DNA from 2 places in the Dorea chungnamensis genome. Region 1 is predicted to be linked to the other one. Evidence: predicted binding sites of a transcription regulator. Region 1 holds the regulator's gene; the other holds the start of a gene.

The links. The regulator Rex, encoded in region 1, represses fermentation and respiration genes when NADH is low (regulators of the CRP and FNR family bind a similar motif). The targets are predictions, from matches to a motif close to ATTGTTAANTANTTAACAAT.
Region 2: the regulator Rex is predicted to act here: its motif matches at 13,355-13,374, upstream of ABE613_RS11165 (acyl-CoA carboxylase subunit beta).

The regions. Positions count from the first base shown of each region.
Region 1 covers NZ_JBDOHT010000004.1:26,497-42,129, reverse strand. Annotated here, with positions in the region: gene acpP (acyl carrier protein) at 1-29, shown strand, start outside; gene rnc (ribonuclease III) at 83-778, shown strand; gene smc (chromosome segregation protein SMC) at 786-4,346, shown strand; gene ftsY (signal recognition particle-docking protein FtsY) at 4,356-5,294, shown strand; gene ilvA (threonine ammonia-lyase) at 5,312-6,526, shown strand; gene ABE613_RS04720 (hydroxymethylglutaryl-CoA lyase-like TIM-barrel protein) at 6,706-8,106, shown strand; gene ABE613_RS04715 (GntR family transcriptional regulator) at 8,127-8,780, shown strand; gene ABE613_RS04710 (NADP-dependent isocitrate dehydrogenase) at 8,802-9,998, shown strand; gene ABE613_RS04705 (DUF6472 family protein) at 10,118-10,294, shown strand; gene ABE613_RS04700 (flavodoxin family protein) at 10,322-11,044, shown strand; gene ABE613_RS04695 (ABC-F family ATP-binding cassette domain-containing protein) at 11,045-13,000, opposite strand; gene ABE613_RS04690 (redox-sensing transcriptional repressor Rex) at 13,131-13,775, shown strand; gene ABE613_RS04685 (NAD(P)H-hydrate dehydratase) at 13,866-15,401, shown strand; gene alr (alanine racemase) at 15,367-15,633, shown strand, end outside.
Region 2 covers NZ_JBDOHT010000012.1:34,437-50,069, forward strand. Annotated here, with positions in the region: gene ABE613_RS11105 (RnfABCDGE type electron transport complex subunit D) at 1-793, opposite strand, end outside; gene rsxC (electron transport complex subunit RsxC) at 844-2,166, opposite strand; gene rpsA (30S ribosomal protein S1) at 2,347-3,465, opposite strand; gene ispH (4-hydroxy-3-methylbut-2-enyl diphosphate reductase) at 3,446-4,303, opposite strand; gene cmk ((d)CMP kinase) at 4,326-4,982, opposite strand; gene ABE613_RS11130 (YcxB family protein) at 4,995-5,600, opposite strand; gene ABE613_RS11135 (BaiN/RdsA family NAD(P)/FAD-dependent oxidoreductase) at 5,617-6,846, opposite strand; gene ABE613_RS11140 (MurR/RpiR family transcriptional regulator) at 6,839-7,780, opposite strand; gene ABE613_RS11145 (oxaloacetate decarboxylase subunit alpha) at 7,944-9,359, opposite strand; gene ABE613_RS11150 (sodium ion-translocating decarboxylase subunit beta) at 9,399-10,553, opposite strand; gene ABE613_RS11155 (biotin/lipoyl-containing protein) at 10,600-10,974, opposite strand; gene ABE613_RS11160 (OadG family transporter subunit) at 10,997-11,776, opposite strand; gene ABE613_RS11165 (acyl-CoA carboxylase subunit beta) at 11,791-13,230, opposite strand; gene ABE613_RS11170 (peptide MFS transporter) at 13,570-14,925, shown strand; gene ABE613_RS11175 (aminopeptidase P family N-terminal domain-containing protein) at 15,067-15,633, shown strand, end outside.

The DNA.
Region 1 (15,633 bases):
AACAGATCAAAAATGCAACAAATAACTAGGGAATATAGAAAAGAAAAAGCCCAGTAGGGCTTTTTCTTATGTGAGGCATATTATGGGACTGGATTTAAGAATATTAGAAAATAAAATCGGATATAAATTTAAAGATTTTCATTTATTAAAAAAAGCGATGATTCATAGTTCTTATGCAAATGAAATGCATCTGCCAAAATATGAATGTAATGAGCGTCTGGAGTTTTTAGGAGATGCTGTATTGGAATTGGTGTCTAGTGAATTTTTGTTTTATGAACATGGGAAGATGCCGGAAGGTGAACTTACAAAGACAAGAGCCAGTATGGTATGCGAGCCGGCTCTGGCTTTTTGTGCCAGAGATTTGAAGTTGGGTGATTACCTTCTGCTTGGCAAAGGAGAGGAAGCTACTGGAGGACGTAAAAGAGAATCTATCACCTCAGATGCAATGGAAGCACTGATTGGAGCAATCTATATTGATGGTGGTTTTGCTAATGCAAAAGAGTTTATTCAGCGATTTATCTTGAAAGATCTTGAGAATAAAAAGCTCTTTTATGATAGCAAGACTATCCTGCAGGAAATTGTACAGGCCAATTTTAAAGAGGTCATTTCCTATAGACTGATTGGAGAAGAAGGTCCTGATCACGATAAATCGTTTCATGTGGCCGTCTCTATTGGAGAAAAGGTCTATGGCCTTGGTACGGGCCGTACAAAAAAAGCGGCAGAGCAAGACGCAGCTTACCAGAGTATTTTGAAGCTGCACAAGATGAATATAAAGTAGGTGTAGAATGTATTTAAAAAGCATAGAAGTGCAAGGGTTTAAATCATTTGCACACAAGATTAAATTTGACTTCCATAACGGGATTACAGGCATTGTAGGACCGAACGGAAGCGGCAAGAGTAATGTTGCGGACGCCGTGCGATGGGTGCTTGGAGAACAGCGTGTAAAACAATTGCGTGGTGGAAGTATGCAAGATGTTATTTTCTCCGGTACGGAGAATCGGAAGCCTCTAAGTTATGCTTCTGTGGCAATTACACTGGATAATTCAGATCATCAGCTCCCGATTGATTATGAAGAAGTAACAGTCGCCAGAAAACTATATCGTTCTGGAGAAAGTGAATATTTAATCAATGGGAGCGCCTGTCGTTTAAAAGATGTCAATGAGTTATTCTACGATACCGGAATTGGAAAAGAAGGTTATTCTATTATTGGTCAGGGACAGATTGACAAAATCCTAAGCGGTAAGCCAGAGGAACGAAGAGAATTATTCGATGAAGCAGCTGGAATTGTAAAATTCAAACGCCGAAAAAACATGTCCGTCAAAAAGTTGGAAGAAGAACGGCAGAATCTTTTGCGGGTAAATGATATTTTAGCAGAGCTTGAGAAGCAGGTCGGACCTCTGGAGAGACAGGCAGAGACGGCAAAAGAATACTTAAAAAAGAAAGAACAGTTGAAAACGTATGATATTAACATGTTCTTACTTGAGACTGAGAGACTACAGGAACAGATTCAGGGAATTGATGAAAAGCTTGACGTGACCAGAGAAGAACTTGGAGAAGCAAGCAGTCAATATGATGCCATGAAAACAGAATATGAATCTGTGGAAGAACAAGTTGATGGCATTGATGCATCGATTGAAAAAGCGAAAAGTCAGCTCAATGAGACTAATATGTTGAAACAGCAGCTTGAGAATCAGATAGAATTGTTCAAAGAGCAGATTCGCAGTATGCATATGAATGATGCACATTACGATCAGCGTGCAAGAACTATCGATTCAGAAATAAATGTCCGTGAGGGTCAACTTCAAGAATTAAAGTCAGAACAGGAAGCGATCCAGAAACAGATGGATGAACAGATGCATCTTGAAGAACAGGCCAAAAAAGAGCTGATTGATGTTCAATCCAAGATTGCAGAAATCACTGCTTCTGTAGATAAAAATAAAAATGATATCATGGAATTGTTGAATAGCAGGGCATCTACTAAGGCAAAGATTCAAAAATACGATACCATGCTTGAGCAGATTCATGTCAGAAAGGCTGGAATGGATCGCCAGATTCAGGAATCTGAAACGGAGATCCGGGAACAGAGCAAAAAACTAAAAGGTTATCAGAATGAATTAAAAGAAGTATCTTCTAAGATTATTGAACTGTCTGAAGAGAGCAGTCAGTATGAGACGAAAATTGAAGAACTTCAGAAACGACTGGCAAAGCAGACGGAGCAATTTCGTATCGGACAGACAGCATTTCACAGAGAGCAATCCAGATTAGAATCTTTAAAAAATATTACTGAGCGTTATGATGGGTATGGTAATAGTATTCGAAAAGTAATGGACAATAGGGACAGAGAAAAAGGATTGTTAGGCGTTGTTGCTGATCTGATCAAAGTGGATAAAAATTATGAGATTGCCATTGAGACAGCACTTGGAGGTAATATTCAGAATATTGTAACTACAGATGAAGAAACAGCCAAACGGATGATTCAGTTCTTGAAAAAGAACAAGTTTGGACGTGCAACATTTCTTCCGTTGACTACAATTCATGCCTATTCAGGAATCGGGAAGCCGGAAGCCTTACATGAACAAGGCGTTATCGGTACTGCGAATACACTTGTAAAGGTGGAAAGCCAGTATAAATCATTAGCAGATTATTTGCTTGGAAGGACGCTTGTTGTTGACCATATTGATCATGGAATTGCAATTGCAAAAAAGTACAAACAATCTATACGCATTGTAACGTTAGAGGGAGAATTGATTAATCCTGGAGGTTCCATGACTGGTGGAGCTTTTAAAAATTCCAGCAATCTGTTGAGCAGACGACGTGAAATAGAGGAGTTTGAAAAAACAGTTAAAAAACTGAAGCAAGAGATGGATGAGATGGAAGCGTCTTCCGAAGCCTTGCGAAAAGAGCGTGCTGGTTATTATGAGAAACTGGATGAGATCAGTAACAAACTCCAGAAAGCATACGTCATTCAGAACACGGCAAAAATGAATGCCGATCAGGCAGCATCTAGAATGAAAAATGCAAATGAGATTTCTGAGCAGACTAGAATAGAGTCAGAAAGGCTGGATGAACAGATTACAGACATTATTGATAATCAGGAATCCATCAATGTTGAGTTAGATACATCAGAAACGCTTGAAAAGGATCTGACAGAACGAATTGAAAAAGAACAGAAAGTTCTTGATAAAGAACATGAAGAAGAGACTTTGAAGTTAAAAAGAACAGAAGAGATACATCTTGCATATGCCAGTCTGGAACAAAAATTTACATTCGTGATAGAGAATGTAAATCGTATTCAAGAAGAAATCGGTAAATTTCAGAATGAATTAAAAGAATTGGAGAAGAGTAAAGGTGGTACTTCAAAGGAAATCGAAGAAAAAGAGGAGCAGATCACAGAACTGCGACAGACTATAGAGAATTCAAAAGATTTATTTAAAGAGATTCAGAATGAAATAGAAAAATTCAAAAAAGAACGTGAAGAATTAAACCAAAAACACAAAGTATTCCTGCAAAAACGTGAAGATCTGTCCAAGCATATGTCAAGTCTTGATAAAGAAATATTCCGTCTGGAGAGTCAGAGAGAGAATTATGAGGCATCCTCTGACAAACAGATGAATTATATGTGGGAAGAATATGAGATTACGTTTAACCATGCAAGAGAGTTAAGAGACAAAAATCTGACGGATCTTGCAAAGATGAAAAAGAGGATACAGGAATTAAAAAGTGAGATCCGTGCACTTGGAAATGTGAATGTTAACGCGATAGAAGAATATAAGAGTGTATCCGAACGATATGAATTCTTAAAAGGACAGTATGATGATCTGGTGGAGGCAGAAGCAACGCTGGAACAGATCATTGAAGAACTTGATACTGCGATGCGTAAACAGTTTCAGGAGCAGTTTGCCTTGATAGCCAAGGAATTTGATACAGTATTTAAAGAGTTGTTTGGCGGTGGAAAAGGTACATTGGAGCTGATGGAAGATGAAGATATTCTGGAAGCGGGTATTCGAATCATTGCTCAGCCGCCAGGAAAGAAATTGCAGAATATGATGCAATTATCCGGCGGCGAGAAAGCTTTGACGGCTATTGCGCTATTATTTGCTATTCAAAATTTAAAACCATCCCCGTTCTGTCTGCTGGATGAGATTGAGGCGGCATTGGATGATAACAATGTTGTGAGGTTTGCGCAATATTTGCATAAATTAACGAAACATACACAGTTCATTGTAATTACACACCGAAGGGGAACAATGACTGCTGCCGACAGACTGTATGGTATTACTATGCAGGAAAAAGGTGTATCTACACTTGTATCTGTAAGTTTGTTAGAAGATGAGTTGGAGCAATAGGAGGACGATATGACAGAAGAGAATAAGGAAAATATAGGTTTTTTTAAACGTCTGGTCTCAGGTCTCAGTAAGACGAGGGATAATATTGTATCTGGGATGGACAGTATTTTTAATGGATTTTCTCATATAGATGATGAGTTCTATGAAGAGCTGGAAGAAGTTCTAATCATGGGAGATCTTGGTGTTCAGGCTACTTATGATATTCTGGATGATTTGAAAACCAAAGTAAAAGAGCAGCATATCAAAGAACCTTCACAATGCAGACAGATATTGATTGACAGTATCAAAGAACAGATGGATGTAGGTGAAACTGCTTATGAGTTCGAGAAAAAGACGTCGGTTGTTATGGTAATCGGAGTCAATGGTGTCGGAAAGACTACAACAATTGGAAAATTAGCCGGTAAACTCCGGGCACAAAATAAGAAAGTTATATTGGCTGCTGCGGATACGTTTCGAGCTGCAGCGGGGGAGCAGTTAAAAGAATGGGCAAACCGGGCACAGGCAGATCTGATCGGTGGACAGGAAGGTTCTGATCCTGCGTCGGTTGTATATGATGCGGTTGCGGCTGCTAAGGCCAGACATGCGGATGTGCTGTTATGTGACACTGCCGGAAGACTCCACAATAAGAAGAACTTGATGGAAGAATTAAAGAAAATGAATCGAATTATTGATCGTGAGTATCCAGAAGCATTTCGGGAAACATTGGTCGTTCTAGATGCTACAACAGGTCAGAATGCATTGCAGCAGGCAAAAGAATTTAATGAAGTAGCAGACATCACAGGAATCATTTTGACAAAAATGGACGGAACTGCCAAAGGGGGGATTGCTGTGGCAATACAGGCTGAACTTGGGATTCCAGTCAAATATATTGGCGTAGGGGAGACTATAGATGATCTTCAGAAATTTGACGCAGATACTTTTGTAAACGCTTTATTTACAGCAGAATAAGAGAGGAGAAATATTCAATGCTTACATTAGAAAAATTTGAAGAAGCCAGTGAACTTGTAAAAAAGGTTACAAATCCGACAAAATTGGTATATAGTGAATACCTTAGTCAGCAGACTGGCGGAAAGATTTATTTGAAACCGGAAAATATGCAGTATACAGGTGCATATAAAGTAAGGGGGGCATATTATAAGATTAGCACGATGACAGAAGAAGCGCGTGAAAAAGGATTGATTACTGCGTCTGCAGGAAATCATGCTCAGGGAGTTGCGTACGCTGCTCAGAAGTTTGGCTGCAAAGCAACGATTGTAATGCCAACGGTCACTCCGCTTATCAAAGTAAATCGAACGAAAAGCTATGGAGCAGAAGTGATCTTACATGGGGATGTCTATGATGATGCTTGCGAATATGCATTGAAACTTGCAGAAGAAAATGGCTATACGTTTGTACATCCATTTGACGATCTGGCAATCGCAACAGGTCAGGGTACGATTGCGATGGAGATTGTTCAGGAATTACCTACAGTTGATTATATTCTGGTGCCGGTTGGCGGCGGCGGTCTGGTGACAGGTGTATCAACGCTTGCGAAAATGCTGAATCCTAAGATTAAGGTAATTGGTGTAGAACCTGCTGCCGCAGCAAGCATGAAAGCGGCTCTGGAAGCAGGAGAGCCTGTTACCCTAGATAGTGCTAATACAATTGCAGACGGTACCGCTGTAAAGCGTGTTGGAGAAAAGATTTTTCCGTATGCAAAAGAGAATATCGACAGTGTCCTGACGGTTGCTGATGATGAATTGATTGCCGTATTTTTGGATATGGTAGAGAACCATAAGATGATAGTAGAGAATTCGGGTCTGCTGACAGTTGCAGCTCTGCGTCAGCTTGATTTGAAAGGTAAAAAGGCAGTTGCAATCTTAAGTGGTGGAAATATGGATGTAATCACCATGTCTTCTATTGTACAGCATGGTTTGATACAACGAGACAGAATCTTCTCTGTATCCGTACTTCTTCCGGATAAACCAGGTGAATTGGTACGAGTTGCGGCAACCATCGCCAATGCACAGGGAAATGTTATCAAGTTGGAACATAATCAGTTCGTAAGTACCAACCGAAATGCGGCAGTAGAACTTCGTATCACTATGGAGGCGTTCGGAACAGAACATAAACATGATATACTGATGGCACTTGAAGATGAAGGATTCCGTCCAAGAGAGATTGGAGCAAAGCTATACTAAAATGAGATGAGAATTCACAACATTAAAGAGACAGAAAATTTGTTAGAATTTTCTGTCTCTTTTTGTATAAAGAGAGAAAAATTCCCCTTGACACAAAATGTATAATTGTATACAATTATACACATTAAGATATAAAATAATGTTTTGTTTTGGTAATGTCATTTTAAGGAGTGTGTATTATGGAAAATAGAAAAGTTTATTTGGACAAGCATTCGAATTTGCTTCAATTGGAGGAGCATATGTATCCTCTGGTCGATGTTGATACACCGAATGTATTCCGGAATCTATTTCATTATGATGAGATTCCGAAGATTGCATTTAACGATCGTATTGTACCCCATAGTATGCCGGATGAAATCTGGATTACAGACACTACATTTCGTGATGGTCAGCAGTCTCGCGCGCCATATAGCACAGAACAGATTGTGACACTCTATGACTATTTTCATAAACTAGGTGGACCGAAGGGAAAGATTCGCCAGAGTGAATTCTTTTTGTATAGCAAGAAGGATCGGGATGCAGTATATAGGTGTATGGAAAAAGGATATAAGTTTCCGGAAGTGACTAGTTGGATCCGCGCAAGTAAAAAGGATTTTGAACTGGTAAAAGAGATTGGAATGAAAGAAACTGGAATTCTAGTAAGCTGTTCTGATTATCATATCTTTTATAAATTAAAGATGACAAGAAGAGAGTGTATGAATCATTACTTATCAGTGATCCGTGAATGTCTGGAAACTGGAGTGAGCCCGAGATGCCATCTGGAAGATATTACGCGTTCTGATATCTATGGTTTCGTTATTCCATTTTGTCTGGAACTTATGAAATTAATGGATGAATATAAGATTCCAGTGAAGATTCGTGTCTGTGATACGATGGGATATGGAGTAAACTATCCAGGAGCTGTGATTCCAAGATCTATTCCTGGAATTATCTATGGACTTCGTGTTCATGCGGGTGTGCCAAGCGAATTAATTGAGTTCCATGGTCACAATGATTTTTATAAAGCAGTCAGTAACTCTACAACTGCATGGTTATATGGTGCAAGCGGTGTAAACTGTTCACTTTTTGGCATTGGAGAACGTACTGGCAATACACCTTTGGAAGCTATGGTATTTGAATATGCACAGTTAAGAGGAACATTGGATGGTATGGATACAACGGTAATTACAGATCTTGCAGAGTATTACGAGAAAGAGATAGGATATCAGCTTCCGTCAAGGACACCATTTGTAGGAAAGAATTTTAATGTTACCAGAGCGGGTATTCATGCAGATGGACTATTAAAAAATGAAGAGATTTATAATATATTTGATACAGATAAATTCCTCAAACGACCACCGTTGGTTGCAGTATCCAATACATCTGGTCTTGCTGGGATTGCGCATTGGATCAATACGTACTTTCATCTGCCTGAAGAAAAACAAGTAGATAAAAATTCAGAATTAGTAATAATGGTGAAGGCATGGGTAGATAAAGAGTATGAGGAAGGCCGTGTTACGGTACTGACAGATAATGAATTGCTTGTTGTTATTGATGATGCATGTAAACAGCTTGGAGTCAGCCTTGTCCAGGAGAAATAGAATCGAAGAAGGAGCAGAACATGGAAGAATATCAAGACCATTCTCTTAGAGGAAAGGTATTTCAAAAACTCCGTGAAGATATTCTCTCTGGAGTATATAAAGATGATGATGAATTAAGAGAGATTTCCATTGGAGAAGAAATGGGAGTCAGCAGAACGCCAGTTAGGGAGGCGCTTAGACAGTTGGAGCTAGAGGGGCTGGTGACGATCATTCCTAATAAGGGAGCTTATGTAAAAGGTATTACTCAAAAAGATGTACATGATATTTATAAAATAAGATCTCTTTTGGAAGGCTTATGTGCAAGATGGGCGACAGATAATATTTCCGATGAACAGATAGAAGAATTAGAGGAGATTATTCTATTGTCAGAGTTTCATTTGCAAAAAAAGAGTGAAGGAAAAGCGGCACAGGTATCTGAATTGGATGGTAAATTTCATAAAGTCTTGTATGAGGCATCCAACAGTCGTATACTAGAACATGTATTATCTGATTTTCACAAATATGTGAAGATGGCACGTACTTTGTCGGTAGGTGCCAAGGACAGAGCACAGAAATCAATCGAGGAACATAAAGGTATTCTTGAGGCAATTAAGAATAAAGACGCTGATCAGGCTGAAATGCTTGCGAATCAGCATATCATGAATGTTATGGAGAACCTCCATATGGAGAAGTAAATCAAAAAGGAGAGAAGCAAGATGGCAAAGATTAAGATGACAACACCAATTGTAGAGATGGATGGAGATGAGATGACAAGAATCTTGTGGAAGATGATCAAAGAGAATCTTCTGGAACCATTTATTGAACTGAACACGGAGTATTATGATCTTGGACTGGAACACAGAAATGAGACCAATGACCAGGTAACCATCGATTCTGCAAATGCTACTAAAAAATATAAAGTAGCAGTGAAATGTGCAACAATCACACCAAATGCCGCACGTATGACAGAATATAATCTAAAAGAAATGTGGAAGAGTCCGAATGGAACAATCCGTGCTATTCTTGACGGAACAGTATTTCGCGCTCCAATTGTGGTAAAGGGAATAGAACCTTGTGTGAAGAATTGGAAGAAACCAATTACAATAGCGAGACATGCTTATGGTGACGTTTATAAGAATACGGAGATGAAGATTCCGGGACCTGGAAAAGTAGAACTGGTTTATACTGCCGAAGATGGAACAGAAACGAGAGAACTGGTACATAATTATGCAGGACCAGGTGTTGCACAGGGAATGCACAATCTGTGCGGATCCATTGAAAGTTTTGCAAGAAGCTGCTTCAATTATGCTCTGGATACCAAGCAGGATCTGTGGTTTGCGACGAAAGATACGATTTCTAAAAAATATGATCATACATTCAAAGATATTTTCCAGGAAATCTATGATGCAGAATATGCAGAAAAATTTGAAAAAGCTGGTATCGTATATTTCTATACGTTGATTGATGATGCAGTTGCCCGCGTTATGAAATCAGAAGGCGGATATATCTGGGCATGTAAGAACTATGACGGAGATGTAATGAGTGATATGGTTTCTTCCGCATTCGGTTCATTGGCTATGATGACCTCTGTACTGGTATCTCCAGAAGGTTATTATGAATATGAAGCTGCACATGGAACAGTACAGCGTCATTATTATAAACACTTAAAAGGAGAAGAAACATCAACCAATTCAGTTGCCACTATATTTGCATGGACCGGAGCGTTGAGAAAACGTGGTGAATTAGACAGCAATCAGGAATTGATGGATTTTGCAGATAAGCTTGAAAAAGCAACGATCGACACAATTGAAGAAGGAAAAATGACCAAAGATCTTGCTTTAATTACAACTTTAGAGAATCCAACTGTGTTGAATAGTGAAGAGTTTATAAAAGCAATTGCTGAGAAATTGTAGTAATTAATAGTAAAAAGGGGACGTAGTAAAATTAACTTTTACTACGTCCCCTTTTTACATTTAGGGTGTACCCAAATGAAAAATATGTTATACTTGTTCCCAGGAAGGAGTTGTGTATCGTGAAGAGTAATTGTGAATCATGTGCTCATTATGAATATGATGAGGACTATGAATGTTTCACTTGTCAGATGGCATTAGATGAGGATGAATTGTATCGATTTGTGACCAATACATATTACGATTGCCCATATTATAGTTATGGCGATGAATATACGATTGTTAGACATCAGATGTAGATTATATGAATGGGGGAAGTATAGAAGATGAATATATTGATGATTAATGGAACTATGCGAAAGGGTTCTACTTATCATGTGGGAAAAATGTTGATTGATAAGATTGCTACAAAGGAGGATCAGGTAATTGAACTATTTCTACCGAAGGATATGCCTGAGTTTTGCAGAGGCTGTGGAAGATGTATTATGGAAGATGAGACAAAATGTTTTGATTATCTAATGTACATGAAGCGGTTGACTGGCTTGATTGATAAAGCTGACCTGTTGATTCTGACTTCACCGGTTCATGTCATGCATGTAACGGGAGCGATGAAATCTATGTTGGATCATTATGGATATCGTTTTATGGTTCACAGACCGGGAGCTTCTATGTTTCGAAAACAGGCAGTGTGTATTGCAACTGCCGCGGGAGGCGGCGTGAGATCTACGCTTAAGGATATGAAGATTAGTCTCCAGTTCTGGGGTGCCGCTAGAGTGTATACCTACGGAATGTCGGTGGCATCGCTTGGTTGGGATGGTGTCAGTGCAGATAAGAAAGAGCGGATTGACAGAGATTTGAGTAAGCTTGTATTAAAGATTTCCAAAGATCCAGATGGAGTGAATCCAGGAATCAAGACTCGTGCTCTGTTCTATATTATGAGAAGCTTTCATAAAAAAGGAATGAGTCCGGTGGATGATAATTATTGGAAAGAAATGGGATGGCTTGGAAAAGAACGTCCATGGAAATTACTGAAAAAGGAAGAGCTGTAGCTATTCAGCCAGCTCTTCCCATTTTATATACAGCTCTTCAAGTTCTTCCGCAATAGCTGCCTTTTCATTGGCTAATTCCTGACATTTAATGGAACTTGTAAAAATATCTTCCTGCAACATCATTTCGTCAATCTTAGCATCCCGCTCTTCAAGAGTAGTGATGCGTTCTTCGGTTTTCTTCAGTTCGTTTTTTCGTTTTCGCTCGCGAGCCTGTGCTTCTTTTTGTTCCTTCCAGTCGAGCTTAGAATCTGACACATTTGCTGCAACAGAGTCTTTGCCAGAAGATATAGCAGAATTTGCAGTTCCTGGAATATAAACAGAAGACGGGGCACCAGCATAAATGGTTGTTAGCTCGTCTTTTTTTTCAAGATAATAGTCATAATTCCCTATATAATTTACAAAAGTCTGATTCACCAGATCAAGGATCCTTGTTGCTGTCTGATTGATAAAATAACGATCGTGTGAAACATATAAGATAGTTCCGGTATAGTTGTTCAATGCTTTTTCCAGAATTTCTTTTGATGGAATATCCAAGTGGTTTGTTGGTTCGTCAAGAATCAGAAAATTAGCTTTCGAAAGCATCAGCTTCGCTAAAGATACTCTGCCACGTTCTCCACCGCTTAGGTCACCGATCCGTTTAAACACATCATCCCCAGTAAATAAAAAAGCGGCCAGCATATTTCTGATCTTCGTGTTAGTCAAATCCGGGTAATCATCTGAAATTTCGTCAAAAATGGTTTTTTCCATATGTAGTACATGGTGTTCCTGATCATAGTATCCGATCGCTACATTAGTTCCCAATGTAAATGTACCGGAATCTGCTGATATTACCTGATTTAAGATTTTTAAAAGTGTTGTTTTCCCCGTTCCATTGTCACCGATGATTGCAACATGTTCCCCGCGTTTAATGTCAAAACTTATATCTTGAAACAGAACTTGATTTGGAAATGATTTACTTAGATGTTCAACAGACAGAACATCGTTACCGCTGACACAAGAAGGCTCTAATGTTAAGTGAATCTCATTATTTGCTTCCAAGGGTTTCTCTACAGGACGGATCTTTTCCAACATCTTTTCACGGCTTTCTGCACGTTTGATAGATTTCTCACGATTAAAAGAACGAAGCTTTTCAATTACGGCTTCCTGATGCTTTATTTCTTGCTGCTGATTTAAATATTCTTTTATCTGAGCATCACGAAGCTGCTGCTTTTTGGCAGCATAATCACTGTAATTTCCATTATAGGTCATCAATTTTCCAGATTCGATTTCTAAGACCTTAGTCACTACTTTGTTCAAAAAGTAACGGTCATGAGATACGATCAGAACGGCTCCTGGATAATTCAGAAGATAAGTTTCTAACCAAGCTATAGAGTTTAGATCCAAGTGGTTAGTAGGCTCGTCCAAAAGCAAGATATCTGGCTTGGTGAGCAATAATTTACCAAGAGAGACGCGGGTTTTCTGACCCCCAGAAAGGGTATCTACGGGTTTAGAAAAATCATTTTCTGTAAAACCAAGACCTTTTAATACCCCGTTAATCTCACTTTCATATGCATAACCATTCTGGCGTTCAAAAGAAGCTGTCAGACGATTATATGTTTCAAGGCGTGATGTCAATGCATCACCTTCTAAATGTTTTAATTCTAATTCGATGGAACGGATCTGTGTTTCCATTTCGATGATATCAGATTTGGCAAGTTTCACTTCTTCATAGATAGTGCTTCCACTTTGCATAGCCTGATGCTGTGCAAGATATCCCAAGGTTTTGCCTTTGGTTAAAATTACTTCTCCGCGGTCAGAAGGAAGCTCACCTACAATCATTTTAAAAAGCGTTGATTTTCCCGCTCCATTGGGACCAACAAGAGCTGCTTTTTCGTGATCTTCTATATGAAAAGAACCGTCAGCGATAATCACTTTTTCGCCGAAAGATTTACTGATTCCGTGACATGCTAATATCATATTATTTTCATATCCTCCTTTTTCACTCGTTTTCATTATAGCGAAAATAGGACAAAATACAACTAAAAGTTTGACTTTGTTCACACAATTCTATATAATATTTCTTAGAATGAAATGGAAGGTGAGACTATTGGAAGAGAGAGAGATTTCCCAGGCGGTCATCCGTAGATTGCCACGATACTATCGATACTTAGGAGAGCTACTTGAAAATGGAGTGGAGCGTATCTCGTCTAACGATTTGAGTAAGCGTATGAAAGTGACTGCATCTCAGATTCGTCAGGATCTTAACAATTTTGGTGGGTTCGGTCAGCAGGGCTATGGTTATAACGTTAAATATTTGTATACAGAGATTGGTAAGATTCTTGGCTTGGAAGAGGCTCATAATATGATTATTATAGGAGCTGGTAATTTAGGGCAGGCTCTTGCTAATTATGCAGCTTTTGAGAAGAGAGGATTTGTATTAAAAGGAATTTTTGATGTCAACCCAAGATTGGTGGGTGTTTCAATCAGAGGCGTGCCGATTCGTATGATGGATGAGTTAAAGACATTTGTCCAACAAAATGATGTTGAGATTGCAGTTTTGACTATTCCAAAGGATAAGGCAATTGAAGTGGCTAATATGCTGGTAGACAATGGTGTTCGTGCAATTTGGAATTTTGCCCATACAGATTTGAATCTGCCGGATCATATAATTGTTGAAAATGTACACTTGTCTGAAAGCTTAATGCAGTTATCATACAATATTAGCCGATATAACGAAGAACATAAGAAATAATAAGCAAAGACGTGTAATGACTGGCATGCGCAGACGGGCTGGTTTTTACACGTCCTTTTATATTATAAAATGAACTTGGAAGGTGAGATTATGCGATATCTGCTTAATGGAAATCAAATGAAAAAGGCGGATCAATATACAATACAGGAACTGGGAATTCCGTCTATGGAGTTAATGGAGCGTGCTGCAAAGAGATGTGTAGAGACTATGGAGGCGGAAAAGCTTGATCTGTCCAAAGCGTGTATCGTATGTGGTTCAGGGAATAATGGTGGTGATGGATTTGCGATAGCGAGACTTTTAAAGGAAAAAGGGTATCCTGTGACAGTTTGTTTTGTAGGAAATGAATCTCATCGTACGGATGAAACAAAACAGCAGATGAGTAAATTAAGGGAAACAGGTGTTGAGATATTCAAAGAGTACAAAGAAGATGAATATAGTATCATAATAGATGCGATGTTCGGTGTTGGACTTAGCCGTGAGATTATAGGAAAATATTTTCAGATTATTCAGAAGATGAATGAAGCAAAGGCTGTAAAATTTGCTGTAGATATGCCATCTGGAATATCTGCGAATCATGGAAGTGTCCTTGGAATTGCTTTCCGTGCAGATATTACGGTGACTTTTCAAATGGAAAAGCTGGGACTTGCAATCTATCCCGGAAAGGAATATTCTGGTAAAGTGATTGTAGCTGATATCGGAATCCATACGGAAAAAATAATTGCTACCGAAAAAACGGCATATACTTATGAGAAGAAGGAATATTGTAAATTTCTGCCAGCCAGAAAAGAAAATTCGAATAAAGGGACATATGGGAAGTTACTTGTAATTGCAGGAAGTAAAGGTATGTCTGGAGCGGCTTATCTGAATGCAAAAGCGGCATATATGTCTGGAGCAGGACTGGTACAGATCTATACACCGGAAGAAAATAGGATTATTTTACAGCAGCTCCTTCCGGAAGCAATTATTACAACTTATGACATTTTTGATAAGACTGAGTTGTTAAATCTTTTAACATGGGCAGATGCAGTTTGTATTGGATCTGGAATAGGAATCAGTGAGCGTTCCAGGAGAATATTGAAGGCAACTCTTGAGCATGTGAAAGTACCTTGTCTGATTGATGCAGATGGTTTGAACCTGATTGCGGAGCATAACGCTTATCTTCAAAAGATTCATCATACAGATTTTGTGATAACACCACATATGAAAGAGATGTCACGGCTGTTACATATAAGTGTAGAGGAATTAAAACAACATAGGATGGATATACTGGATTCATTTGTTCAAAAAAGTCAATGGACTTGTGTACTGAAAGATGCCAGAACTATTGTTGCATCAGTTTCTGAAGGAAACTATGTAAATATGTCGGGTAATTCGGCAATGGCAAAAGCTGGTTCTGGAGATGTACTGGCGGGAATAATAGCTGCGCTTTTGGCGCAAGGACTCAGTTGTAGGAAAGCCGCTGTTTTGGGAGCATACCTACATGGAAGAGCAGGTGATTATGCCCGTATCGATAAAGGAAGTTATAGTGTTTTGGCAAGAGATTTGACGGAGTATCTATCCAATGCATTTAAAGAGCAGGAGGAGGTAAAAAGTGAAGAATTATACGAGAGTCTGTGTAAGGATTGATCTTGATGCAATAGAATATAATATTGAGATGATGAAGGCAAATATACAAGATGGTGTTAAGATGCTGGCAGTTATTAAAACGGATGGATATGGGCATGGAGCTGTTCAGATAGCAAGGCTTCTTAGTACGAAAGAATACATCTGGGGTTATGCAGTCGCAACGCTTGAGGAAGCAGTTATCCTTCGCCACAGAGGTATCACAAAACCCATTCTCGTACTGGGATGTATCTTC
Region 2 (15,633 bases), on a different contig from region 1:
CACCTAACAGAATTCCATATACATACTGGCCCTTCTTCGTAATTGGAGATGTTACATAATCGGTAGCCATGAACCATGCACCAAGCATCAGACCACCGCCGCACAGATGTGCAGTAATATATTGAGGATCAAAGAATCCAACATTCGGATTTGCAAACGGTCCGAAGATACCAATAAAAATTATAAAAGATACAATATAAGTTCCTGGGATTCTAAGATCAATAATCCCTTTCAAAATCAAAATAATTGCACCAATAATAATCGCAATTACAGATGTTTCACCAATAGTTCCTGGGATAGTACCGATCAGCATATCCATAGAATTTACAGCCTCTCCAGCTTTCAGCTGTGCCAAAGGTGTAGGACCAGATACTCCATCATATACAAATGTAGTCATCTGGCTTGTGAAAGAAATTAACAGGAAACATCTTGCTCCGAGTGCCGGGTTCATAAAGTTCTGTCCCAGACCACCAAATAACTGTTTTACAATCAGAATGGCAAAGATACCACCGATAACACCCATCCACCATGGAGCTGAAGCCGGCATATTCAGGCCAAGTAAAAGACCTGTAACAACGGCACTCCAATCGCCGATTGTAATTTTCTTGTGCATTAATTTTTCATATATGTACTCTGTCAGAACAGATGCTGCAGTTGTACTGATCAGCATAATAAGCGCTGACAATCCAAAGTTCCATACACCAAAGGCTGAAGCCGGCAACAGTGCAATCGTTACCCACATCATAATACTGCTTGTGGTGTCTTTGGAACGAATGTGTGGTGAAGATGACATTTTTAATTTGTTCTCACTCACGTTTGTTCACCTCTTCCTCTTCTATTTGACTATTTTTTCTTTTTGCGGTTTGCCATCGCAATCTTTCTCATTGAACCAATTGCCTGTTTTAATGGGCGCTTTGCAGGACATACAAAACTACAAGAACCACATTCCATACATTCCAGACCTTCATGTTTTGTAAACGTCTCTTCGTCATGATGTTCTGCATAATCTGCAAGTCTTGACGGAATCAATCTACTTGGACAGGCATCTACACAACGTCCACAATTGATACATGCAGATGGTTCATATTGAGCCACTTCATCTTTTGTAAAGCCAAGAATAGACGAAGAAGTCTTAGTGACCGGCACATCCAGTGTAAACATAGAGAATCCCATCATCGGACCACCGGAGATTAATTTTTCCGGTTCACTTTTGAATCCACCAGCAGCCTCTACAAGTTCAGCCTGATTTGTTCCAAATGGTACTCTGAAGTTACCTGGTTCATTTACTGCATTTCCACTCACAGTAACAACTCGTTCCATAGATGGTTTTCCTTCTGCCACTGCCTGATAAATACTGATCAATGTTGCCACGTTATCTACAACACATCCTGCATCTGCCGGAAGCATTGCCGAATTAATTGCTCTTCCAGTTGTTGCATAAATCAATTGACGCTCACCACCCTGTGGATACTTGGTCTTTAACGCAAGTACTTCCATACGTGGTTCATCCTTTGTCAGTTCTTTTAACTTTTCAATACAATCCGGTTTATTATCTTCTACTCCAAAAACACCTTTTGCATTATCAAAAAGCTTTAATACAATTTTCATACCGCCGACTAATTTTTCCGGCGTCTCCATGATTGATCTGTAGTCAGCGGTGATATATGGTTCACACTCTGCACAGTTAGCAATAATGTAATCAATCTTTTCTGGTTCTTTCGGTGACAGTTTGACTCTCGTTGGGAATCCTGCACCACCCATACCTACAACACCAGCATTACCGATTGTATTGAGGATTTCTTCTTTTGTCATCTCATCCAAAGGTTTCACTTCTGGATATTGCACTTCCTCATATTCACCGTCATTTTCAATAACGATACTGTTTACCATACCCCCTGTTGGATTTAAATGTGGGGCAATCGCCTTAACTGTTCCGGAAACCGATGCATAGATAGGCGCAGACACAAACCCCCCGGCTTCTGCTATCATCTGACCCTTTAAAACACGATCCCCTACAGCCACTATCGGATTGGCCGGAGCGCCAATATGCTGAGAAACTGGATATACCAAATCCCCTTTGGGTTTTACTTCGACAATCGCCTTATCTTTTGCCAGGCTCTTGCCGTCATCCGGATGAATACCACCCTTAAATGTTAACAATGCCATCCTTTTTCCTTCCTTCCTTTTTACTCTTTATATACTATACATGAAAACTCCCTAATAATCCAGTAAATCCAGGGATTTCATTGTATATTTCCGCAAACATCTTGTCGAAATTTTAACATATAAAAGATAGAGACCTAGCGGTCTCTATCTCTACAATCCCAACAATATTCAACATGCAAATTATTCTTCGCTAGTTTCCTCTTCAGCACTTTCATCCACGCTTTCTGCCTCAGTCTGTTCATTTGCTGCCGGCTCTAAAGCTTTCATACTTAAACTGATTTTTTTCTCATCCTCATTAAGGTCGACAATCTTAGCCGTAATTTCCTGACCTACAGACAATACATCTGACGGCTTGTCCACATGATTTCTTGAAATCTGAGAAACATGAAGCAATGCATCTACTCCAGGTGCAAGTTCAACAAATGCACCAAAATCAGTCATTCTAGCAACTCTTCCTTCAATCACAGTACCAACTGCATATTTTTCTGCTGCATTCGCCCATGGATTAGTCTCCGGGAATTTCAAACTCAAGGCAATCTTTGTATCATTGATTTCTTTAATCATTACTTCTAATGTCTCACCAACTTTGAATACCTTCTTTGGATTCTCAACACGTCCCCAAGACATTTCAGAAATATGAAGAAGTCCATCAACTCCACCAAGATCAATAAACGCGCCGAAATCTGTCACATTTTTAACAGTTCCTTCCATTCTGTCTCCAGCCTGGATCTTAGCAAATAATTCTTTTTGCTTTTCTGCACGTTCAGCAACAAGTAACTGTCTTCTGTCTCCAATTACGCGATTTCTTCTAGGATTAAACTCACTGATTACAAATTCAATCTCCTGATCCTGATACTTACTCAAATCTTTTTCATAAGTATCTGACACAAGGCTTGCAGGGATAAACACTCTTGCTTCATCAATCACAACACTTAATCCACCGCCAAGAATCTGAGCAACAGGAGCCTTTAACACCTCATGATTCTCATAAGCCTCTCTCAATCTTTCATTTCCTTTTTCTGCTGCAAGTCTCTTATAGGTCAAAAGCACCTGACCTTCTCCATCATTAACTTTCAGGACTTTTGCAGTCATTGCATCACCAACGGATACCATAGTCGTTAAATCTGCATTTGCTTCGTTTGTGTACTCGCTTCTTGTAATGATACCGTCTGCCTTGTAACCTATATTCAAGATGATTTCATCGGGCTTTACATCGATGACAGTACCATCTACGACCTCTCCATTTCTTATTGTTTTGAATGACTCTTCCAACATTTGTTCAAAAGTTAATTCTGACATTATTTTGAACCTCCTCAATTATATTATTGGGCGTGGATGCCCCTGCTGTAATACCTACTGTTTCCACGGACCTTAATTGATTCATATCCAAATCGTCAAGTGTCTGTATATAGTACGTATTCAAACATTCATTCTTACATATTTCAAATAACTTCTGAGTATTTGAACTACGTTTGTCGCCGATAACCACCATAGCATCTACTCTCTTTGCAATTTCACAAGCCTCCTCCTGACGTTCCTTTGTTGCATTGCAAATCGTATTTAAAACAATTACATCATACCCCTTTTTTGAGATTATTTCAACTAAATCTTTGAATTTATTGTAATTAAATGTCGTCTGAGAAACGACGCAGACCCTCTGTTCAGCATCTTTCAACTGAAACTGTCTGGCATCTTCTGCTGTCTGTACAACAATTACTTGTTTTCCTGCCCACCCTTTGATTCCTTCTACCTCCGGATGTTCGCTGTTACCAATAATGACAATAAACGCCCCTTTTTTGCTTTCTTCCTCAACGATTCTGTGTATCTTCTTTACAAAAGGACAGGTAGCGTCTACACAAGTCAGGCCTTTTTCCTGTATTTTTTTATATATGTCTCTGGCTACTCCATGAGAACGAATAATAATAACGCCTTTATCCACTGCATCTAATTCTTTTTCAGAGTCAATCACTTCAACTCCTTTTTTGGCTAGATCTTTTGTCACTTCTTCATTATGGATAATCGGACCATAGGTATAGATTTTATCTTCCCGGTGCTGTTCTACCTGTTCATATACAGTGTCAACAGCTCTCTTTACACCAAAACAGAATCCCGCTGTTCTTGCCAACTCTATCTCCATTCTTTTCTCTCCTTAATCCACATCACCTGCACAATTCGACAATTTTATCCACAACTTCAGGAATTGTCATATAAGAACTATCTACCTTTACTGCATCCTCAGCCTGTTTCAGCGGAGCAATCTCTCTTGTCATGTCACGATAATCTCTTTCTCGAATGTCCGATTCAATTTCTTCCAAATTACAAGGGACTCCCTTTGCCATCAGCTCTTCATAGCGACGCTTGGCTCTCGTCTCAACACTTGCAGTTAAAAATATCTTCACGTCAGCATTCGGCAATACACACGTTCCGATATCCCTGCCATCCATGATCACATTTTGTGTACGTGCAAGATTCTGCTGAAGCTCCAATAACTTGGCTCTTACTTCTGGGATTGCCGATGTCATAGATGCCATATTTCCTACTTCCTCATCCCTCAATCTGGAAGTAATATTTGCTCCATTCAGATAAACCTGCTGGATACCATTTTCGTAGCGAATGGTTACTTCAGCATCCTGGCATGCCTTAATCACTTTTTCCGTCTCATCCGCCTGAATTCCCTGATTCAGGAAATGAATCGCCAGACCTCTATACATGGCACCGGTATCAACATAGATAAATCCCTTTTCTTTTGCCACTAATTTTGCAATCGTACTCTTTCCTGCACCTGCTGGACCATCAATTGCCACATTATATCCCATGATATTTCTCCTTTATTCAATATTTACTTTTTCGATTCCTTTTTTAACTCCAGTACATTTCTGTATTAAAAATTGTTTAAATTCTTCAATATCAGCATCCTGAATCCCATCCTTTGGAAAACCAAAGAATTTCTTTCCGCCAGTTTCTACATAAACAATCATTGCTATAATCTTTTCACTTTCGATAATTCGCTCTACATTTTTATAATAAAGCGTCTGTTTATTACCATGTACAAAACTCGTCCAAGAATCTTTACCGAATTCCAGTTTTACATTAAAAGGTTCTTTCCATTTTTTCATTCTTTCTTCATACATTGTCTGCCCGTCTCCGGTTGACGCAAGCATCTCCATCTTTTTCCCGAAAGTCCTTGCCAGAACTTCTGCTATAACAAAAGCCAGCGCCCAACACACAAGATATTTTAACGCGAAAAAGGCAATGCTGCCCGCCGTACCATGTAATACATTACTGTATACAAGCATGAACAATAATACGAATACTCCTCCCGTAAAAACCACGATTTTATAATTTTTTGAAATCTTAGTCATTCCATGGACTTTCAAAAAATCTGTCAATACTTCTTCTGTTTCTATATATCTAAATTGATATTTTCCTTTCATATTCTTCTCCTTCACTCTATATAATACTATTTCCTGCCGCATACGCAGTAGACCACGCAATCTGAAGATTAAATCCCCCCGTTACAGCATCCAGATCTAAGACTTCGCCAATAAAATAAAGGTTTTTTATCATTCTGGATTCCATGGTGCTCGGATCAATTTCTTTTATTCTGACACCACCCTTTGTGATAATCGCTTCATTATAATCACGAAGTCCAGTCAGCGTAATTGAAAGATTCTTAATCAACTCTGCAAAGAACCTTCTTTCTTCTCTAGAAATGATATTCACTTTCTTCTCTGGCGGAATATTGCTCAATTTTATCATAACCGGGATTAATTTGGAAGGAAATAATCCTCCAACCGCATTTTTAAATTGACGATTCTGATTTTCTTCAAATTCTTTCAATATCCGATGATCCAACTGTTCAGCCGAAAGTGCGGGCTTCAAATCGATTGAAAGACGTAATTCTTTTGTTTTTAACCTCTTTCCCACATAACTGCTGGCAGTTAAAATTAGGGGACCACTGACACCATAATGGGTAAACAACATTTCGCCAAATTCATCATACAAGATCTTTTTACCATCACAAATAGTTATGTTTACATTTTTCAGGGATAATCCCTGCAGCTCTTTTACCCACGATTCTTTTGTCTCTATTGGAACAAGTGATGGCATACACTCTGTAACATGGTGTCCCAGATCCTCCGCAAATCGAAATCCATCTCCAGTAGCCCCTGTACTTTGATAGGACAAACCACCCGTTGCAATCATACAAGCATCTCCAGCAACTATCGTGCCATCCTCTAATATAATATGATGAAATACTCCTTCCTCTGATACGACCTTTTTCACTCTTGTCCGAAGAGATATTTCAACTCCAAGGCGATGCATCTCATCGGAAAGAACACGAATCACATCAGAAGAATGGTCAGATATCGGGAACACCCTGCCCCCACGCTCTATCTTCGTCCGAAGTCCAAGTTCTTCAAAAAACGCAATGGCATCCTGATTCGTAAACCCATAAAAACTACTATATAAAAACTTTGGATTTGAAACCACAGAATCAAATAACACATCCATATCACATGCGTTGGTCAAGTTACACCTTCCTTTTCCTGTGATGAATAGCTTTTTCCCTAGTTTTTCATTACTTTCAAACACCAGGACTTCATGCCCATTTCTCGCTGCAATAATGGATGCGAACATTCCTGCCGCGCCCCCGCCAATTATCAACACTTTACTCATCTTTCATATCCTTTGCGTTTTCATTTTCGACACTTCCCGATAATTCCACCTTATCGCCTACCATATTCAATTCATCTTTACTATACACCTGATATTCATCCCAAATCCGTTCTAATGTCTCCAGAGTGGAAATAACCTCTTTCTGCTTCTTCATACACAAAGCAACCACCAACGCATTAACTACACTTAAAGGTGCAACCAATGAATCTACTATTGAAGCCATATCACTTCTTGCAATTAAATTACATGAAGAATATAAATTCATAGGAGAATGTACGCTATCTGTCAAAGTAATTACTTTCGCCTTTCGATTACTTGCATACTCCAATGCTTTCAGTGTACGCATAGAATATCGCGGAAAACTAATTCCAATAATGACATCTTCCTCATTAATGCGGAGTAACTGTTCAAAAATCTCACTGGAACTATTTGTATTCACAGCCACTACATCATCACAGACAAGATTCAGATAAAAGCACAAAAAACTGGCTAAAGGAGCGCAGCTTCTAATGCCAACCACATAGATCTTTCTGGCATTCAATATCGTATCCACAGCCAATTCAAATGCCTCATGGTCAATTGCTTCCATTGTCAGTTTTATCTTCTCAATATCGGATTGTAATACAGAGGTCAGAATCTCTCCCTGGCTGATACGTCCATAAGTCACTTCCATACGTTGGATGGAATTCAATTTCGTCCGTACCAACTCCCCAAGTGCTTTTTGAAATCCCGGATAACCGTCATATCCAAGCGCTGTTGCAAAACGAACGACTGTAGATTCACTGACTCCGACTTCTTCTCCCATCTTCGCAGCCGTCAAAAAAGCGGCTTTGTCATAATCTTCACGAATAAAATCTGCCAGCTTTTTTTGACCTTTACTGAATTTCGGATAACCGTCTTCTATTTTCTTTAACAACTCATTTTTACTTTGCATGTGACATTTCTCTTTCCATTTCAACATTGTTTCCATTATATAGCCAAACCTCTTAAGATTCAAGAGGACATCTGAAGATTCTACTCTTCTTCACCAAAACAAGGTGTGCAAAAATCTGCACACCTTGTTCTTATCATGCTTTCTGTCATTCTATATCTCTGAATTAAACCGGATAACTTCCATTTTCCGTATCAGCTACTGTTGGATCCACTTTTGTCTGCTGTGCTTCTCTGTATTTAAAGAAGTCAACAGCTACTTGCGGGAACAACGCATAAGACAGAACATCCTCATCCTGTTGAATCCACTGCTCACACTCTTTGCGCAATGTATCCAATTCATCAGGAATCAAATCTGCCGGACGGCAGGTAATCGTCTCAGCATTTTCACCCAATACTTTTTTCTTCACATCTTCGTTAAATGGTTTTACAGTTGCACCATACTTACCACTTAAGATATCTTTTGTCTCTTTAGTTGCCATCTTATATCTCTCACCCATCAGCACGTTAAACACAGCCTGTGTACCTACGATCTGGGAAGAAGGAGTTACAAGAGGTGGTTCTCCCAAATCTTTACGTACCTTCGGAACTTCCTCCAGTACATCATAGAATTTATCTTCTGCACCCTGCTCCTTCAATTGAGAAGTAAGATTTGACAACATGCCACCTGGTACCTGATATAACAGAGTCTTAATATTAACACCCATGTTCTTTGGATTCAACAGACCACTTTCCAATGCTTCGTCACGAATCGGACGGAAGTAATCAGCAATCTCAGCCAATAAGTTCTGGTCAAATCCAGTATCATATGGTGTACCTTTGAAAGTCTCAACCATAACTTCTGTTGCCGGCTGAGAAGTTCCAAGTGCAAATGGTGACATTGCTGTATCAATGACATCCACTCCAGCCTCTACAGCTTTCAAATAAGTCATAGATGCAACACCTGATGTATAGTGCGTATGAAGCTGGATCGGAAGATCTACAGCTTCTTTTAACGCGCCAATCAGTTCTGTTGCCTGGTATGGTTTCAAGAGACCTGCCATATCCTTAATACAGATAGAATCCGCGCCCATGTCCTGAATTCTCTTTGCAATATCAACCCAATACTCTAATGTATAAGCATCACCCAAAGTATAAGAAAGAGCCACCTGAGCCTCTGCCTTTTCCTTATTAGCTGCAGTTACTGCAGTCTGCAGATTGCGCAGATCATTTAAGCAATCAAAAATACGAATGATATCAATACCATTAGCTACAGATTTCTGAACAAAATATTCTACCACATCATCTGCATACGGACGATATCCTAAGATGTTCTGTCCACGGAATAACATCTGTAATTTTGTATTCTTAAATCCATCGCGGAATTTGCGAAGTCTGTCCCACGGATCTTCTTTCAGGAAACGAAGGGATGCGTCGAATGTAGCACCTCCCCAACATTCCACTGAATGATATCCTACTTTATCCATCTTCTCAATAATCGGAAGCATCTGTTCTGTTGTCATACGGGTAGCAATCAGAGACTGATGTGCATCACGCAGAATGGTTTCTGTTATTTTAATTGGTTTTTTCTCAATTTCTGCCATTTTATATCCTCCTATAATCTATCAACAATTTTTAGATCATTATACACCTACGCCGAAAATTGCCATAAATGTTCCGGCTGCAACTGCAGTACCGATTACACCCGCTACGTTCGGTCCCATCGCATGCATCAGAAGGAAGTTTGTAGGATCCGCTTCTGCACCTACCTTCTGTGATACTCTGGCCGCCATTGGAACTGCAGATACACCGGCAGAGCCAATCAAAGGATTTACTTTTCCATGCGTTGCATAGCACATCAATTTACCAAACAATACTCCGGCTGCTGTACCAAACATAAATGCTACAAGTCCCAGAACAACAATTTTAATGGTGTCCATATTCAGGAATGCTTCTGCACTCGTTGTTGCACCTACAGAAGTACCAAGCAAGATTACTACAATATACATCAATGCATTAGAGGCAGTCTCAGTCAGCTGTCTTACAACTCCCGATTCACGGAACAGGTTACCAAGCATCAGCATACCAACCAGCGGTGCTGTCGTCGGAAGAATCGTACACACTACAACAGTAACAATAATCGGGAAAAGAATTCTTTCCAATTTAGAAACTGGGCGAAGCTGTTCCATCTTAATCTTTCGCTCTTTTTCAGTTGTCAATAACTTCATAATTGGCGGCTGAATGATCGGAACCAGTGACATGTAAGAATATGCCGCCACCGCAATCGGCCCCATTAATGCCGTCTGCTGTAATTTACCGGCAAGAAAGATAGAAGTCGGTCCATCTGCACCACCAATAATAGAGATTGCTGCCGCTGCTTTATCAGAGAATCCCATTGCCATTGCACCAAGATATGCTGCAAAAATTCCAAACTGCGCTGCTGCTCCCAGCAGGAAACTCTTTGGATTAGCAATCAATGGCCCAAAATCTGTCATCGCACCTACCCCGAGGAATATCAGAGACGGAAGAATTGACCACTCATCCAAAACATAGAAGTAGTAAAGTAATCCTCCGGTTCCATTGGCTGCCTCATCTGCATGCAACATAATATCTGGATAGATATTTACAAGAAGCATACCGAACGCAATTGGTACCAGGAGCAGAGGTTCAAACCCATGTCTGATTGCTAAATATAGGAAAAAACATGCAACTGCAATCATGATCAAATTGCCCCATGTGAGACTGAAAAATGCTGTCTGATGCACGAGGTTTCCTAATGTTGTTGTTATATATTCCATTTTTTAACCTCCAGTCGTGTTAAATAAACATAATCAGATTATGTCTCTAGTTTAATGTAGCAAGAACAGCTCCTGATTCTACAGCATCACCAACTGCCACATCAATACTTGCCACTGTTCCATCTTCTGGTGCCACAACTGGAATTTCCATCTTCATTGCTTCAATAATTACAACCGCATCGCCTCTTTTTACACTCTGTCCAACATTTGCTTCAATCTTGAACACTTTTCCTGCAGCTCCGGCTTTTACTTCAACAGAACCTGCTCCTGCAGCCGGTGCAGCAGTCTTTGGTGCTGCTGGTGCTGCAGCAGGTGCGGCCTTTGGTGCTGCTACTGGCGCAGCCGATGCCACACCTGCACCTTTTTCTTCTACTGTTACATCATATACATTTCCGTTTACTGTAATTGTATAATTTTTCATTTTAAATTCCTCCTTTGGGTAGTTATGCATTCCATTTATTTGACGGACGACGTCTAATACTTCTTACAACAAATCCATCTTTGCTGCATCCTTCTGCCTCTCTGGCGGCAGCAATTGCTGCAGAAATGACTGCGATCAATTCCAGATCATCTGCGACCGGAGTCTCAACTGCAGAAAGATTCTGAACAGGAGCTTTCTCTGTCTTAACTTCCTGTACAGGCTGCTTTTTGAATTTTTTCTCAATCGCAGGAATATATTTAAATAAGGAAATCAGGAATGAAATAAAAATCAGTACTATAAATACCGTTCCCATTCCAAGTATCGTATTTAATCCTGCTTTTTCCAATATTTCTCCTGTTGAATATTCTGCATCAACTGTCATGCTGTCCAGATAAGAATCTTCATCAAATACAAATGTAATCGTTGCTTCACGGTCTGAGAACTCAACTGCTGTTGTAACTTTAAGTTCATCTGTAGATGCCTCAAATGTATAATCACCATGACCTATATATTCACCACACTCTTTAGTAGCCGCTTGCCACGCCTCCAATGCTCCAAGGAAACTTTCCTGCGTAACAGGGATCCCAGCCTCAGTCAACTGTAGCTCAACATTAAAATCTGTCATGGACTTCCACTGTTCGAGCGTTGCTTCATCGGTACTCGCACAATAACTCAACAGAAATTCTGTCGTCTGTTCAATGGTAGCTTCATCATAATCCATTGTTTTATTGCCGCTTCCACATGCGGTAAAGCAGAGCATTGTCGCAAGCACACAGAGTAATAAACTAATCTTTTTTCTCACTTTACCTCACCTCTCTAAACTGCACCATGTTTTTTCATCGGGCGTTCTTCTCTCTTGGTAAATAACATCTCAAATGCACCGATGACATATTTTCTGGTATCAGCTGGTTCAATAATCGTATCTACATATCCTCTTCTTGCTGCTGAAAGCGGGCTTGACTGCAATTCTTTGTATTCTGCTGCTTTTTCTTTTACAGTAGCCGAATCAGAATTTGCATACATAATCTTAGCTGCAAGATTTGCATCCATCATACCAATCTCTGCAGTTGTCCATGCATACACTATATCTGCACCGATAGACTTACTATTCATTGCTACATAAGCACTTCCAAATGCTTTTCCAATCACAACATTCACTTTTGGAACTGTTGCATTGGCAAATGCATAAGTAAGCTTTGCAGCTTCTCTCGCAAGATTTCTTTCTTCACATTTTCCGGCTTTAAATCCAGACACGTTTGTCAAAGAAAGAATCGGAATATTAAAAGCATCACAAAATGTTATAAATTCCGCTGCTTTTCTTGCTCCATGAGCAGACAAGGAGCCATCAAATTCTGCGACAACTTCTGCATTTTCATTGTATACTTTTGAACGGTTCGCAACAGCACCCACTGTCATCCCATTCAATCGAATAAATCCGGTCACCATATCCTTTGCAAAATTCTTTTTCGTCTCAAAGAACACGTTGCTATCAGAAATATTGGCCAGTGCAATTGCAGTATCTTCAACTGCATTTTCAATCCCTTCACATACACGGTTGAGATCATCTGTACACTCATCGTAGGCAACATTTTCCTCATTATTACAAGGAAGCATACAAATTAGGGCACGAATATTTTCAAGGATTTCTGCTTCTGTTCCCACCACATCTACAAGACCAGACTTTTCACTCTGATATTCTGCAGAAGAGGTATCCAGCTTTGAAATCTCATTGCCAGGAATTGCATTTGGTGAATTCACAAATAACTTTGCATCAGATGCTTCCATGAAGGTAAAATCTGTCAAAGCAGGGACGAGAGCAAGTCCACCACCACAAGTCCCAAAGATTGCTGTAATCTGTGGAATCACACCAGAAGCCATTGATTGTTTTAAGTACAGATTACCAAATGCCTCTAATGCATCTGTCGCTTCCTGAAGTCTAAAACCAGCACAGTCTACAAGACCGATTACCGGCGCACCCATCTTCATTGCCATATCATAGATATTTGAAATCTTTTTCGCATGCATCTCACCAATTGCTCCATTTAATACCGTTGCGTCCTGGCTATATACATATACTAAATTTCCGTCAATTACTCCATAACCAGTAATTACACCATCAGCCGGAGTGTCTTTTTCCTGCATGTTAAAATCAGTGCTTCTGGCAGTAACAGCACCACCGATTTCAACAAAGCTTCCTGCATCAAGTAAAGAAGCAATTCTTGCACTTGCTACATTTTCTGTTGCCATGTTGCCCATAGTATAGTCCTCCATTTTCTTACATATTTAAATTGGGTTGATACTTAATTGTAAAGTAGAACCAAATTTTTGCCAATTGTATTATATCGTTTTTCTTCTCTCCATGCAATACTTTTCGCATTTTTCTGTTAAAATATTATCGAATTATTTTTTTATTATATCAAGTTATCATGGCAGCACGTTAAAGCAACTGTGAATTTTGCACTATTCATTAACTTTTTCTTAACTTTTTATTGTACTTTAGTCTAATTTATGATATATTTATCATGGTTTTTAAATGTAGACATTTTTCTACACAAAAACCGAAACAATACTATATTTTTAATTGGAGGGTTAAAAATGGAAACAACAAAAAAGAAATGGCCATTTGGTTTCTATGTATGTAGTTTCTCTTTCACTCTTGAAAGACTTGCATACTACGCTGCTAAATGGGGCGTTGCCATCTTCATCGTTCTTTCTGCAGCAGAAGGAGGTCTTGGACTTTCCAAAGCTGAGGGTGCGTTGATGAGTTCCAACCTGGTAGCATTTACTTATATCACACCAGTTATCGGTGGATACATTGCTGACCGTTGGATTAGCCCAAGACTCCTCGTTCCAATCGGAGAGATTTTAATGGGTCTTGGTTATTTATGTGCATGGCAGGCACAGAGCAAAGGTATGGTTTGGGTTATGATTATCCTGATTGCTATCGGTACAGGTTTCTTCAAAGGAAATGTATCTGGTATCAACGGACGTCTGTTCCCATTAGCTGACGCAGATACTTTGGACTCTATCTTCAGTATCCAGTATTCATTCGTTAATATTGGTTCATTCTGCGGAACAACATTCCTGACTCTTGTTGCTACAAACTACAGCTATCGCTTCATGTTCCTTCTTTGCGGAATCTTCATGTTCATCGACTGTGCATGGTGGCTCTTTGGAATGAAGTTCTTAGGTGATGCTGGTAAAAAACCATTCCTTGTTGACAACAGAACTGAAGATGTTGACAAAGCTGACAAAGAGAAAGACAATGCTCCTCTTACAAAGCTTGAGAAAAATCGTGTTATCGCTATCTTAATCGTAACACTGTTCTCTGGTGTATTCTGGTTAATCTGGTACATGGCTTACATGCCAGTTTACTATGAATTTGGTCCAATTGAGCAGGGCGGTTCCGGATGGGCTAACTGGAACATCGGTTCTTTCCAGATGCCTACTGCATGGTTTGACTCTATGAATGGTCTTCTTTGTATTATTCTTTGTCCTGTATTCGCTGGAATCTGGGCTAAGATGAAACAAAGACCACAGGGCGACTGGGGAATGTTCACAAAGACATCTGTAGGTATTATTATCCTTGGTCTTTGTACAGCATCCATGGTACTTGCTGCATTCCTTAGCGGTGAAGGAACAAAAGATCCAGTTGGTATCTGGGTTATCATCCTGACAGCTGTTGCTATGTCTGTCGGTGAAGTTATCTTCTCACCACTTGGAAACTCTTTCATCAACAAATATGCTCCTAAGAAACTGCTTGGAACATTGCTTGGTGTATGGCCACTCATCATTTTCTTCGCTGGAAAAGGATATGGTCCACTTTACAACTTCCTTGCACAGTTCTCATTCGTTAAAGCTTACGGTATCGTTACAATCCTGATCATCGCCTGCGGTGTTATCATGTTAGCGTTCACGAAGAAATTTGACGAAATGGTTGGCGGTAAATAAGTCAATACATAAAAGGATTTACTTTTTGAAGGAAAGGGCTCCCGGTTCCCCGGGAGCCTTTTTTTCTACAGGAAATCACATTTTCCAAAATATATCTGTGTATTTCATAATGAAATTACAATATAAAGGAGGCAATTGATTATGACAATTGTAGCAGAAAGAATTGCAAAACTTCGTGCTTTGATGGCTGAAAAAGGGATTGATGCATATGTTGTTCCTACTGCCGATTTCCATCAGAGCGAGTATGTAGGAGAACATTTTAAGGCAAGAAAATTCATTACCGGATTCAGTGGCTCTTATGGTACAGCCGTGATTACAAAAGATGACGGTGGTCTATGGACAGATGGAAGGTACTTCTTCCAGGCAACTAACGAACTGGAAGGAAGCGGCATCCGACTGATGAAAATGTTCGTGGGTGATACTCCATCTATCACAGAATATTTATGCGATAATGTACCAGAAGGCGGCACGGTAGGCTTCGATGGCCGTGTGCTTTCCATGGGAGAAGGTCAGGAATATGAAGATGCATTAACAGCAAAGAATATTCAGATTGATTATTCTGAAGATTTGATTGATGCAATCTGGGAAGACCGTCCATCTCTTTCTAAAAAACCAGCATTCTTCCTGGAAGAAAAATATTCTGGCGAGAGTACAGCTTCCAAACTTGCACGCGTGAGAAAGAAAATGGAAGAAAACGGAGCAGATACA